DNA from 2 places in the Bradyrhizobium sp. NBAIM18 genome. Region 1 is predicted to be linked to the other one. Evidence: predicted binding sites of a transcription regulator. Region 1 holds the regulator's gene; the other holds the start of a gene.

Region 1 (7,118 bases):
AGGCCGCCCGGATTGTTGCGCAGGTCAACCACGTAGCCGGCGAGCTTCTCCGGCGGGACCTGCTTGGAGACCGAGGCGATCGCCTTCTTCAGGGCGTCGGTGGTCTGCTCGTTGAACGAGGTGATGCGGATATAGCCGATGTCGCCGTTCTCGACGCGGAAGCGCACCGGACGCACATGGATGATCTCGCGCGTGATCGCAACCTCGAGCGGCGCATCCGCACCCTTGCGGATGATGGTCAGCTTGGTCTTGGTGTCGACCGGTCCCTTCATCTTGTTGACCGCCTGCTCGAGCGTCATGCCCTGCACGGCCTCGCCGTCGATCTTGCCGATGAGGTCGCCGGACATGATGCCGGCCTTCGAAGCCGGCGTGTCGTCGATCGGGGAGACGACCTTGACGAGACCATCCTCCATCGTGACCTCGATGCCGAGTCCGCCGAACTCGCCGGACGTGGTCTCCTGCATCTCGGTCCAGGCCTTGGCGTTCATGTAGCGCGAATGCGGGTCGAGCGAGGTCACCATGCCGGTGATCGCCCCCTCGATCAGCTTGGCATTGTCCGGCTTCTCGACATAGCTGGCCTTGACCCGCTCGAACACGGCGCCGAACAGATTGAGTTGGGAATAAGCATCATTCGCGCCCACTGCCGCCCGCGCCGCCCATACGCCGCCCTGCGGGCTGGCTACCAAAAGGGTCAGGCACGCTCCCGTGAGCGCGCCCAGGGGGAACAGCAGGGTTTTCCGCATGAAGGTGCCTTTTGCTTGGCGTTTCTCTTGAGGCTGGGAGACGCCATGCAAATGGCGATCCAGTCCATCTCTCACAATACCATTCTGGTTTCTTCAAGGCCGGGATGCCGCGCTGGCGGGTACACCGAAGAAATCTCTTCGCCTTGGCCTAAACTTTTGGCAACGTTCCGAAACTGTTTCGAAGCAACACGACACCGGTCCGGGCCGCCCACGCTTCGCAGCTATGCGATTTTAGGATGGTTTTGGAGGGCCGGACGCGATAGGCGATGGCGACAAGACTTCAAATTCTCGGGAGGACAACAATGAATGAAGCGCCCCGCATCCGGCCGGAACGGAACGTCGAGCTCGGCGCCAGCGACGAGCCGTTCCAGAACCTGCACGAGTTCATCCGGAAGGCGCGCGCCAACCTCAACCAGAATGCCTGGGACTACATCGTCGGCGCCGCCGAGACCGAGACCACGATGCGGCGCAACCGCATGGCGCTCGACGAGATCGCCTTCCGCCCGCGCGTGCTGCGCGATGTGCGCAGGATCGACGGCAGCGTCGAGCAGTTCGGCCGCAAGCTGCGTCTGCCGGTGGTGCTGGCTCCCGTCGGCGCACTCGAGATCTTCGATCCGGATGGCGCGGCGAGCGTCGCGCGCGCTGCGGGCAGGTTCGGCGCGGCGCACATGCTGAGCTCGGTGTCCGAGCCCGGCCTCGAGACGACCGCCGAGGCTGCCCCCGATGCACTGCGTCTCTATCAACTCTATGTCCGCGGCGACGATGCCTTCGTCGCCGACGTCGTCAGCCGGGCCGAGAAGAACGCCTATGCCGCCTTCTGCCTGACCGTCGACACCGCCCATTACAGCCGTCGTGAACGTGACATCGCCAAGCGCTACGTTCGCGAGAGCCGCCTGCGCGCCACCGGCGGCGATTTCCAGAAGGGCCTGGAGTGGCGGACCGTGAAGATGATCAAGGACACGTTCAAAATTCCGCTGATCCTCAAGGGTATCGCCACGGCCGAGGATGCGCAGATCGCGCTCGATCACGGCGTCGAGTGGATCTACGTCTCCAACCATGGCGGACGCCAGCTCGACCACGGCCGCGGCGCCATGCACGTGCTGCCGGAGATCGTCGACGCCGTGAAGGGCCGCGCCAGGATCATGGTCGACGGCGGCTTTTGCCGCGGCACCGACATCGTCAAGGCGATCGCGGCGGGCGCCGACCTCGTCGGCATCGGCCGGCTGCAATGCTGGGCGCTGGCGGCAGCCGGCGAAGCCGGCGTCGCGCGGATGCTGGAGTTGCTTGAAGACGAGGTGCTGCGCTGCCTCGGCCTCCTGGGCGCCACCTCATTCGCCGAGATCGACAAATCCTGCCTGCATCCGGCGGCCGCCACCAACGCGCCCAGCGTGTTCAGCGCGTTCCCGCTGTTCGACCACGAGCCCTATCGTTACTGACGCGCCATACCGAAGTGAAAAGGACGCAATGACATCGCTCTCTCCCGGCAGCGCGGATGCGCTGCTGTTCGACCTCGGGCGCGTTGTGCTCGACATCGACTTCTCCAAGGCGATCGCCTGCTGGGCGGGACATGCCGGCTGCCAGCCCGAGGCCATCATCGCGCGCTATGTGCGCGACGAGGCCTACCGGTTGCATGAGATGGGCAAGATCAGCGATGCGGACTATTTCGCCTCGCTGCGGTCCTCGCTCGGGATCGGCATCTCGGATGCGCAATTCCTGGAAGGCTGGAACGCGATTTTCGCCGGCGAGATGCCTGATATCGCCGAGCTGCTGCCGCGCGCGGCGAAGCAGATGCCGCTCTACGCCTTCTCCAACACCAATCGGCCGCACGTCGACCATTTCTCGAAGGAATATGCCGGTCTGCTCGGCCATTTCCGCGAGCTGTATCTGTCCTCCAGCATCGGCCTGCGCAAACCGGATGCCGAGGCCTTCGACCATGTCGTGGCGGCGATCGGCGTGCCGGCCGAGCGCATCGTGTTCTTCGACGACCTCGCCGAGAACATCGAGGGAGCGCGGGCGCGCGGGTTGACCGCCGTGCATGTCACCTCGCCGCGTGATGTCGGGAACGCATTGAAAGCACTGGGGATCTGAGCCGCGGGAAAGCCCGGAGCGCGCTCACTTGCCGGAACAAAAACTGCTGAAAATGTGGAACCTGATCACTTTGTGCATTTTTATACAGAGTTCCGGGAACGGAATACCACCCTTCGGACTCATGAGTCCGTTGGGACTTCTACATTGGACTGATCGACGTGCTGGGCAAGACCTATCTCACCAAGCAAGCCTCTCTCCTGCTCGAATTCGCCAGAACCACCTCGGATTCTGACCTCTCCGCCAAGCTGATCAGCAAGGCCGCCGACCTAAAATCCCAGGCGGACCCGCTGCCGGACAAGGATCAGGGTCCCAAGCCGCCCGACGTCGCGGACATCAGTCCGGGCGATCCGACGGGGCGTTGAACGATGTTGGCCGTGGCGCTCGTCATTCTCGTCCTTGCCATGGCAATCCTCGTTCCGGTCTGTCTCGCCTTCCGCATCATGACGCGGCAGAGTTGAGCCGACCTCCTCCACCCCGCGATCACGCAGGATAAATCATCCCGCGTGCTGCTTTGCCTCACGCCTGCACTCGGCTAGAACTCTCGCCGCCCATTGACTGATGTGCTCAGCAGGAGTTCGCCCGTGGCCCTGATGCCGGTTTCTGACGCGCTTGCCGCGGTGCTGGCCGGCGTCGAGCCGCTGGCTGAACAGATGGTTTGCCTCGACGAGGCCTACCATCGTGTGCTCGCCCGCGATGTAGCGGCGCGGCGCACGCAGCCGCCGGAGGCGATGTCGGCGATGGACGGCTATGCCGTGCGCACGGCCGACGCGGCAAACGATTCGAGGTTGACCGTCGTCGGCGAGGTCGCGGCGGGCCGGCCGTTCGCGGGAAGCGTCGGCCCCGGCGAAGCCGTGCGGATCTTCACCGGCGGCGTCGTTCCCGACGGCGCCGATGCCGTCGTGATCCAGGAGGACACGGCTGCCGACGGCAAACATGTCACGATCAAGGAAGCCGCCATTTTCGGCCGGCACATCCGCCCTGCAGGCGTCGACTTCCGCGAAGGCGACGTGCTGCTGCGCAAGGGAATCCGCCTCACCGAGCGCGATCTCGCCCTCGCCGCCGGAATGAATCATCCGCATCTCGCCATCATCCGCCGCCCGAGGGTTGCCGTTCTCGCCACCGGCGACGAGCTCGTGATGCCGGGCACCACGCCTGGTCGCGGCCAGATCGTCTATTCCAACGGCTATGCCCTGCATGCGCTCGCCCGCAGCGAGGGCGCCGAGACCATCGACCTCGGAATTGCCGCCGATACACTGGAGGCGACGTCCGCCGGCATCCGCCGCGCGCGCGAGAGCGGCGCCGACATCCTGATCACGACCGGCGGTGCCTCGGTCGGCGACCACGACCTGGTCCAGCAGGCGCTCAAGGGCGAAGGCATCGCGATGGCGTTCTGGAAGATCGCGATCCGGCCGGGCAAGCCGATGATGCACGGTCGGATAGGCGCGATGCGCGTGATTGGCCTGCCCGGCAATCCCGTGTCGTCCTACGTGTGCGCCTTCCTGTTCATGGTCCCCTTGATTCGCGCCCTGTCGGGCCGTTCAGCGATTCATCATCGGCGCGAGCGCGCCGTGCTGGGCCGCGATCTCGCCGCCAACGACCAGCGCGAGGACTATCTGCGTGCGCGGCTGGAGGAGCGCGACGACGGCACGCGCGTCGCCCTTCCGGTCAGCCATCAGGACTCCTCCCTTCTTGCGAATCTCGCTGCGGCACAGGTACTTCTGGTGCGCGCACCGTTCGCGCCGAAGGCCGAGGCCGGCACGCCTTGCGAGGTGCTCCGGCTGCCCGTCTGAGCCGCCCAGCCACACGCATTCCGCGAGCTTGGCCGCGTTCACCATAAATTAAGCAGTTGCGGAACACATATCGAACATATAGTGTCCGTTCATGATTTGTTTCGAGGATGTAGCGGCTTAGTGCCGGCTTCATCGTGTCGGAATCGAACGACATCAACCGGGGGACTTTGGTCGAGATGTTGACGCGCAAACAATACGAGCTTCTGCGGTTCATCAGCGAACGTCTGAAGGAAAGCGGCGTGCCGCCGTCCTTCGACGAGATGAAGGATGCGCTCGACCTGCGCTCGAAGTCAGGCATCCATCGCCTGATCACTGCGCTCGAGGAGCGCGGCTTCATTCGCCGCCTGCCCAACCGCGCCCGTGCCATCGAGGTGATCAAGCTGCCCGAGCTCCAGGCCGCCGCCGGCAATCGCCGTGGCTTCACCCCGAGCGTGATCGAGGGCAATCTCGGCAAGGTGCGCGCGAGCTCCAGCCCGCCTGCGGACGAGGGCGAGCGCCCCGTCGCGGTGCCCGTGATGGGCCGCATCGCCGCCGGCACGCCGATCGAGGCGCTGCAGACCCGCAGCCATACCATCAGCGTGCCGCCGGACATGCTCGGCTCGGGCGAGCACTACGCGCTCGAAGTGCGCGGCGATTCGATGGTCGAGGCCGGCATCCTCGACGGCGACATGGCGCTGATCCAGCGCAACGAGACCGCCAATACCGGCGACATCGTGGTGGCATTGATCGACGACGAGGAGGCCACGCTCAAGCGCTTCCGCCGCCGCGGCGCCTCGATCGCGCTCGAGCCCGCCAATGCCGCCTACGAGGTCCGCATTCTTCCGCCGAACCGCGTGAAGATCCAGGGCAAGCTGATCGGGCTTTACCGGAAGTACTGATACCGAAAGCATCCAGCGCCGCGCGCGCTTCGATCGGTATCGTCGATCCAGGATTGGAGCGGAGGTTTGTCCGCTCCGGCCGGATGGTTTGTCTGGTTCTGCGCCAGCTGTCCGGTCCATCTTCCCGCGCGACATTCGCCCGTGCAGGCGCGCAGCAATCTCCCTCTGCTTCGCCGGTAGAGTTGTGCCGGCAGTGCTGATAGCTGCGGCCAAATGCAAGGACGCGAGGTTTGTTCCTATCGAATCCGGGAAAGATAATGTGATCGCGTGCTGCGAACGCGAGCCGCAGATTTGCCCATAACCGAGCAGAGCGTTGTATGCTTCCACTCTGATAGAGGCCTGCGCCTCGAAAGAGACGCGGGTCGCTATCCCAGCATGAGGAGCACCCGATGTGTGACTACAGCCTGCATGCCGTCGCGACGCGCCCCGCCGAAGTCGGCGAGACGATCGTCACGACAACCTTCCGCGGCACCTCGACGCGCGGCTTCGCTTCCGAAGCCGATCCCTCCGTCGCGGTCTGTCTCCTGCCGGGGACGGAGCTCGCTTTCGCCGACAACGTCCGCTACGACAACCGCTGGATCTGGACGCGCACCGTGAACTCTCGCGTCGGCAAGTTCGGCAAGATCGACCCGCACATTCCCGATCGCCATCATGACGCGATCGAATTCCCCGACGGCAAATACGTGCTGGTGACGCAGCTCGTCGAAGGCCAGCGCGCGACCGTGCTGCAATTGCCGGTGACGCAGCCAGCCCCCGAGCGCGAGCACAAGCCGCAGATCGTCGCCGACACGCGGCCCACGATCACGCGCCTGCCGATCGGCTGACGCCCTTCGGCCGACAGGCCGAGCCCGGGATTGAAATTGCCGTCGCCGGCCGAGGCCGGCGAGCCCGGTAAGTTTGTGTTTCAGGACATTCGATCGGCGAGCCCACCGCCGCGCCTCGTCGTCGCACGAAGTTTGGGCCGTGCTGCCCGCATTTTGAACGTCCGCTCCGCAGCCAAATGACCGATGCTGTCGTGGTTTGAGGCGGCGGACACGCTCGATGAAGACCTTCATTCGCGTCGTTGAACTCTGGGTACCCGAACGGACGCGCATGCGGCTGGAATTCGGCGGCGGCCTCTACGACGATGGGCTGTCCGCGTTCAAGGCCGTCAGCGAAGAGCTGCACTTCGGATATGACGAGGGACTTCCAGGCAAGGCCTGGGCCTGTGGCCACCCCGTCATCCTCACGAAATTCGCCAACTCCTATTTCAAGCGGACCGATCAGGCCGCTGCGGCCGGCCTCACCTGCGGCGTGGCGGTGCCGGTGTTCGCGGGCGAATTCCTGCAAGCCGTGCTGGTGCTGTTCTGCGGCGACGACGAGGCGCATGTCGGCGCGATCGAACTCTGGCACAACGATCCTGATCTCTCGCATGAGATGGGGCTCGTCGATGGCTATTACGGCACCGCGGACATGTTCGAATTCAACTCCCGCCACACCAGATTTCCGCGCGGCTTCGGCCTGCCCGGACGCACCTGGAAGGCGGGCCTGCCTCTGATCATCAAGGACCTGCACGACGCCAAGAGCTTCCTGCGCTGGGAGGACGCCGCCAAGGACGGGATCAATCTCGGCGTCGGCGT
Region 2 (7,118 bases), on a different contig from region 1:
TCATAGTGTCGGTTGCGATCGGCTCGGCAAAGCGCTTCTCGACGATGTAGTCGGGCAGCGGTTTGCGCGGGCTGATCGGCGCATCGCCCTGCCCCAGCGCATGGGCGAGCAGCGTGGAGAACCGGGCGCCGAACCGCGCCGTGATCTCGGAGGCGCTGCGCGAGGCGACGTCGCCGATGGTCTTCAGCCCGGCACGGCGCAGGCCGGTGGTGATGGCTTCACCCGCACCGAGCGCGGAGACTGGAAACGACCTGATCGCCTCCGCCTCGCCGCCATCGGCCACGATGGTGCCGGATACCTGCCGCGTCAGCGTGCGGGCGCAGACCGAGGTGCCCGCGATCGCCGCGCTGACGGCAAAGCCTTGCCGGTCGAGCGCCCGGACCAATGTCCGCAACAGCGCGGCCTCGCCGCCGAACAAATGCGCACAGCCGGTGATGTCCAGGAACAGCCCGTGCGGCGGATCGAGCGCCACCAACGGCGTGAAGCGGTCACACCAATCGGCGATATCGCTGAGCGTCTTCGCATCGGCCACGGTATCGGCGTCGAACACACGCAAGTCCGGGCACATCGCCCTCGCATTGGCCAGCGGTTGGCCGATATACAGGCCGAGGCGCTCGGCGGCCTCGTCCAGCGCATGGATCACCAGCGCATTGTTGTCCTTGATGACGACAATGCTCGGCTCATGGTTGATTTTACCCAGCCCGGCGCTGCCAACGAACCGCTGAATCCTGTCGATGGGCAGGCGCGGCAGCCACAGGCTGAGGATACGTCGACGGTTCACTGAATTGGCACTCATCACAATTCCATTCCATGATCCACCGGCCGCAGGGGCCATGACGATTGCGCAAGAGTTCGGCATCGAACACCGGCGCGCCCCAGGCACTCCACACCGAGCCCGGCGGCGAAGGCGCCGCACGCAGCATCCATCGTGTCTCCGCGGTCGAGGGCAGCGGTTGCGCCGCCATCCGCAGCAAGAGGCCGGTAACGCCCGAGCCTTGCGCGGCCAGCGTCAGCTTGCGGCTCGCCACCAGATCGAACTGCCTGGTCTCGCCCCAGAGCTCGAGCACGACGGCGCCGAGCGCATCGCAGGCGAGCGCGTCGGCCGAGGTGCGCAACGCGCTCTCGACATCGGCGGCGCGCACCATCACCACACGGCGCGGATCGAGGCCGAGCTCGGATAGCCCGCTCATCGACAGCGCACCGGTTTCGAGCTCCGAAAAATCCTGCCGCACCCACAATAGCGGCCGGCGTGCACTCACGCGTCCCGCAAGGCCCATGACAAAGCCCGTCGCGGCCGCGCCCTGACGCCCTTCGCAAAACACCTCGTGGATCGCCGCGCGCGCGAGCCCGCCCTTCAGCGCGGCGTCGGCCGCGCCATGGCCGAGCCCGATGCGATCGCGCGGATGCACGACCTCCGCCGTCTCGATGCGCTCGATCTGGCCGCGCAGGATCGCAAGCGCGCTCATACGTGCGCCGCTCATGCTCGCCGCTCCTCAGAGGTGATTGCCGATGGCTCTCAAAAAGAGAACCAGCGGCTGGCTCATTTGTTCATGATATGTTCTAATATAAAGCTAATGGCGCCGGCAGAGTCAATCGAATTGGCGCATCCAAAGATTCATGAGCGGAATCAAAGAGATTCAAACATGGACGTACAACGCAAGCTGGAAATTCTGGCGGATGCCGCCAAATACGACGCATCCTGCGCCTCCAGCGGTACCGAGAAGCGGGATTCCAGCGACGGCAAGGGCATGGGCTCGACCGCCCCAAGCATGGGCATCTGCCATTCCTACGCGCCGGACGGACGCTGCATCTCCCTGCTCAAGGTGCTGCTGACCAACGCCTGCAATTACGATTGCCTCTATTGCGTCAACCGCGCCTCTTCGAACGTCCCACGCGCCCGCTTCACCATCGACGAATTGGTCAAGCTCACGCTCGACTTCTACCGGCGCAATTACATCGAGGGCCTGTTCCTCTCCTCCGGCATCATCCGCAGCCCTGATTACACGATGGAGCAAGTGGTGAGCGTCGCGCGAAAACTGCGCGAGGAGCATCATTTCCGCGGCTACATCCATCTGAAGACCATTCCCGAGGTCGACGACGCGCTGATCGCCGAGGCCGGCAAATATGCCGACCGCCTTTCGATCAACATCGAGATGCCTGAAGAGACGAGCCTGCAGCAATTCGCGCCGGAGAAGGACGTGCGTGCGATCCGCCGCACCATGGGCCGGCTGCGGCTGAAGCTGGACGAAGCCGAGGAGAGCCGCAGCGCCAAGACGAAGGCCAAACCGCAGCGCTTCGCGCCCGCCGGACAAAGTACGCAGATGATCGTCGGCGCAGATAGCGCCTCCGATCACACCATTCTCCACACCAGCGCCAATCTCTACGGCGCCTACCGGCTGCGGCGCGTCTATTACTCCGCCTTCAGCCCGATCCCCGATGCCAGCCGCGCGCTGCCCCTGCGCGCGCCGCCGCTGCTGCGCGAGCACCGGCTGTACCAGGCCGACTGGCTGATGCGGTTCTACGGCTTCGACGTCGGCGAGATCGTCGACGACAGCGCGATGCTGCCGCTCGACATCGATCCCAAGCTCGCCTGGGCGCTGCGCCACCGCGACCGCTTCCCGCTCGACGTCAACCGCGCCAGCCGCGAGGAGCTGCTGCGGGTGCCGGGCTTCGGCACCAGGACGGTCGAGCGCATCATCGCGACGCGGCGCACAACCACGATCCGCCTCGCCGATCTCGCGCGGCTGCATGTGCCCCGCAACAAGGCGCTGCCGTTCATCGTCCTCAGCGATCACCGTCCCTCACCGCATCGTCTCGATGCCGCCGGGTTGATCGAACGGTTCAAGCCGAAAGCAACGCAACTGGGATTTGACTTCTGATGCAGTACATCATGCTCGACACCGAAACCGATTTCGACGGCTGGCGCAAAGCCGCGCGCAGCCTCGTGCTCCATCACGTGCCGCCCGGCGCGGTCACCTGGACCGTGCAGGGCCACGAAGCCGAGCTGTTCGCACCGTCCTCGCCGTCTCCGATCCTCGAGGTGAATGAGGGCACGTTCACCGTCTCGGTAAAATTCGTCGAGCTTGCCAAGGCGGCGATCCTGCATCGCGACAGCGAGCGCTTTGCGATCCTGTATCGCCTGCTGTTCCGGCTGAAGGACAATCACGATCTCATTGAGGTCGCGACCGACCCCGATGTCGCGCTTGTCACGGCCATGGCGAAAGCGGTCTATCGCGACGAGCACAAGATGCATGCCTTCGTGCGCTTCCGCGAGATCGGCCGGGAACGCCAGGCGCACTACGTCGCCTGGTTCGAGCCGGAGCATCACGTCGTCGAGCTCGCCGCGCCGTTCTTCGCCAAGCGCTTTGCCGACATGCCCTGGTCGATCCTGACGCCGGACCTCTGCGCGCATTGGGACGGCCATGCGCTCTCGTTCACGCCGGGCGTCAGCAAGAGCGAGGCGCCGGGCGAAGACCGGCTGGAGGAAACCTGGCGGCGCTACTATGCCAGCATCTTCAATCCGGCCCGGCTCAAGGTGAAGGCGATGCAGGCCGAGATGCCGAAGAAATATTGGAGGAACCTGCCCGAGGCTTCGATCATTAAGCCCTTGATTGAGGACGCCGAGCGCATGACCGGCGCCATGATCGCCAATGCCGCAACCGATCCGCACAAGCCTCAGAAGCGGCCGGAGGCTCCGATGAGACGCAAGCCAGCTGCCGACGATCTCGAAACGCTCCGCGAGGAGGCCGCGCATTGCCGCGCCTGCCACCTCTACAAGGACGCCACACAGACCGTGTTCGGCGAAGGGCCGAAGAATGCAACAATCATGCTGGTCGGCGAGCAACCCGGCGACAAGGAAGATCTTGCCGGTCATCCCTTTGTCGGCCCGGCCGGGCAAATGCTCGATCGCGCATTGGAGGAGGCCGGCGTCGATCGCAAGAAGGTCTATGTCACCAACGCGGTGAAACACTTCAAATTCGTGCCGCGCGGAAAGATCCGCCTCCACCAGAAGCCGAACACACCCGAGATCCGGGCGTGCCGGCAATGGTATGAGCGGGAAGTTGCGGCGCTCCAGCCCGAACTGATCGTCGCCATGGGAGCCACCGCTGCGCAAAGCGTGTTCGGCAAGATCACTCCGATCGGCAAGAACCGCGGCCGGCTGATCGAGCTTCCCGAAGGCCGCAAGGCGCTGGTGACCGTGCACCCGTCCTATCTGCTGCGACTGCCTGATCCCGAAGCCAAGGTTCTGGAATATCGGCGCTTCGTCGAAGATCTGAAGATCGCCGCCGGCCTGCAGAAGAAGGCCGCACGGGCTGCGTGAATACAGCGGGAAATGGCTTCACGCCGTTGTTGACGATCCGATTTCTCAAACAGACAAGGGCCCGTGGAATGCACGGGCCCTTCATCTGTGCTTCGGACCCGGTCCTACGACGCCGCGAGTTGCTCCTCGACCAGCTTCACCCAATAGGACGTGCCGTAGACGATCGCCTCGTCGTTGAAATTGTAGGCGGGATGATGCAGGCCGGCGCTGTCGCCGTTGCCGCAGAAGATGAAGGCGCCGGGCCGCGCTTCCAGCATGTAGGCGAAATCCTCGCCGCCCATCAGCGGCGCCATCTCGTGGACATGGGCCTCGCCCGCGACCTGCGTGGCGATGCGCCGTGCCACTTCGGTCTCCGCCGCATGATTGTTCACGACCGGATAATTGCGCTTGTAGTGCAGGTCGATCTTGGCGCCGGTGATCTGCGCCATGCCCGCCACGACTTCATGCACGCGCTTCTCGACCAGCTTGCGCACCTCCGGCGACAGCGTGCGGATGGTGCCTCTCAGGGTCGCAGTCTGCGGAATGACGTTGCGGGCGTTGCCGGCGTGGAATTCGCAAATCGATACGACCGCCGATTCCAGGGGATCGACGCTACGCGAGACGATCGACTGCAGGGCCGTGATCACCTGCGCGCCGACCAGCACGGAATCGACGCATTTGTGCGGACGCGCGGCGTGGCCGCCGACACCCTCGATCATGATGTCGACTTCGTCGGTCGCCGCCATGATCGGGCCCGGCCTGATCGCGAACGAGCCGACCGGGATGCCCGGGCCATTGTGCATGCCGTAGACCTGCTCGATGCCGAACCGCTCCATCAGGCCGTCCTTGACCATGGCCGCGCCGCCGGCGCCACCCTCCTCGGCGGGCTGGAAGATCACCACGGCATCGCCGGCGAAATTGCGCGTCTCGGCGAGATAGCGGGCCGCCCCGAGCAGCATCGCGGTGTGGCCGTCATGGCCGCAGGCGTGCATCTTGCCGGGAATCTTGGAGGCGTAAGGCAGATTAGTCTGCTCCTCGACCGGCAGCGCGTCCATGTCGGCACGCATGCCGATCACCTTGAGCCCCTCGCCGGTGGGCTTGTTGCCCTTGATCACACCGACGACGCCGGTCTGGCCGAGACCGGTCACGACTTCGTCGCAGCCGAACTCCCGCAACCGGTCCGCAACGAATGCTGCGGTGCGGTGGACATCATACAGCAGCTCGGGGTGCTGATGGATGTCCCGCCGCCAGGCCTGGATATCGGGTTGAAGGTCGGCGACGCGGTTCACGATGGGCATGGAAGGTCTCGAGCTGTTGGAGATGCAGGTCTGTCTACCATGCAAGCGTCGGTCCACCCAACCGCCGGCAATCGGGGTCTAGCCCTGTTCACCCGGCATGGCCGGGCTTGTCCAGGTCGGCTGCGTCTGCCTATTAACGGAAAGCAAAGAGACCATCCGGGTGGAAGCAGAATGCCGAGGCGGCTTGAAGGTGAGTTTGACTACATTGTCGTCGGAGCCGGCACCGCGGGCTGCATCGTCGCCAACCGGCTGTCGGCTGTCCCAGGCAACCGCGTTCTCATCCTTGAAGCTGGTGGCGACGACAACTGGATCTGGTTCCATATCCCGGTCGGCTATCTCTTCGCGATCGGCAATCCGCGTTCGGACTGGATGTTCAAGACCGAGGCCGAGCCCGGCCTGAACGGCCGCTCGCTGGCCTATCCGCGCGGCAAGGTGATCGGCGGCTGCTCGGCGATCAACGCCATGATCTCGATGCGCGGACAGGCCGCCGACTACGATCATTGGCGCCAGCTTGGCCTGACCGGCTGGGGCTATGACGACGTGCTGCCGTTGTTCAAGCGCCTCGAGGACCACTTCCTCGGCGCCAGCGAGCATCACGGCGCCGGCGGCGGCTGGCGCATCGAGGCGCCGCGGCTGTCATGGGCCATTCTCGACGCGGTCGGTGACGCCGCCGAGGAGATGGGCATCAAGCGCATCCCGGATTTCAACACCGGCGACAATGAAGGCACCAGCTATTTCCACGTCAACCAGAAGCGCGGCCGGCGCTGGTCCTCGGCGCGCGGCTTCCTCAAGCCGGCCTTGAGGCGCCCCAATCTGCGGCTCGAGAAGCACGTGCTGGTCGACCGCCTCATCATCGAGCAGGGCCGCGCCGCCGGCGTGCGCTTCATCCAGAACGGCGAGATCATCGAGGCGCGCGCAAAGCGCGAGGTGGTGCTCTCGGCAGGCTCGATCGGCTCGGTGCAGGTGCTGCATCGCTCCGGCATTGGACCGGCCGACTGGCTGTCGCCGCTCGGCATCGACATCGTCATGGACAAGCCCGGCGTCGGGCGCAATCTGCAGGATCACCTGCAGCAGCGCGCGATCTACAAGGTCGAGGGCGTGCGCACGCTGAACGAGACCTATTACAATCTGTTGCGCCGCGGCCTGATGGGGCTCGACTACGCTTTCCGCCGCCGCGGCCCGCTCACCATGGCGCCGTCGCAGCTCGGCATCTTCACGCGCTCCGATGCGACGCGCGCCCGCGCCAACATCCAATTCCACGTGCAGCCGCTCTCGCTCGACAAGTTCGGCGATCCCCTGCACCGTTTCCCTGCGATCACGGTGAGCGCGTGCAATCTGCAACCGACCTCGCGCGGCACTGTGCGGTTGCGCGCGACAACGCCTGACGAGAAGCCGATCATCGCGCCAAATTACCTGTCGACCGATGACGACCGCCAGGTCGCCGCCGACGCCGTTCGGACCACGCGGCGCCTGATGCAGCAGAAAGCGCTGGCCAAATATCGCCCCAGTGAATATCTGCC

The links. Region 1 encodes LexA, which represses DNA repair genes until DNA is damaged. Its sites were predicted from a motif close to TGTTCNNNNTGTGTTCNG; they were not measured.
Region 2: a site for LexA is predicted at 1,546-1,563, ahead of I6F17_RS33070 (DNA repair protein). Genes of this name have one in related genera too.

What each region holds. Positions count from the first base shown of each region.
Region 1 covers NZ_JADYVO010000007.1:165,770-172,887, forward strand. The annotation lists gene I6F17_RS17935 (S41 family peptidase) at 1-743, opposite strand, end outside; gene I6F17_RS17940 (alpha-hydroxy acid oxidase) at 1,046-2,179, shown strand; gene I6F17_RS17945 (HAD family phosphatase) at 2,208-2,831, shown strand; gene I6F17_RS17950 (hypothetical protein) at 2,990-3,193, shown strand; gene glp (gephyrin-like molybdotransferase Glp) at 3,413-4,621, shown strand; gene lexA (transcriptional repressor LexA) at 4,798-5,499, shown strand; gene I6F17_RS17965 (hypothetical protein) at 5,889-6,323, shown strand; gene I6F17_RS17970 (GAF domain-containing protein) at 6,541-7,118, shown strand, end outside.
Region 2 covers NZ_JADYVO010000025.1:44,753-51,870, forward strand. The annotation lists gene I6F17_RS33065 (DNA polymerase Y family protein) at 1-796, opposite strand, end outside; gene I6F17_RS33070 (DNA repair protein) at 693-1,481, opposite strand; gene I6F17_RS33075 (putative DNA modification/repair radical SAM protein) at 1,644-2,879, shown strand; gene I6F17_RS33080 (UdgX family uracil-DNA binding protein) at 2,879-4,321, shown strand; gene I6F17_RS33085 (M20 aminoacylase family protein) at 4,426-5,598, opposite strand; gene I6F17_RS33090 (GMC family oxidoreductase N-terminal domain-containing protein) at 5,770-7,118, shown strand, end outside.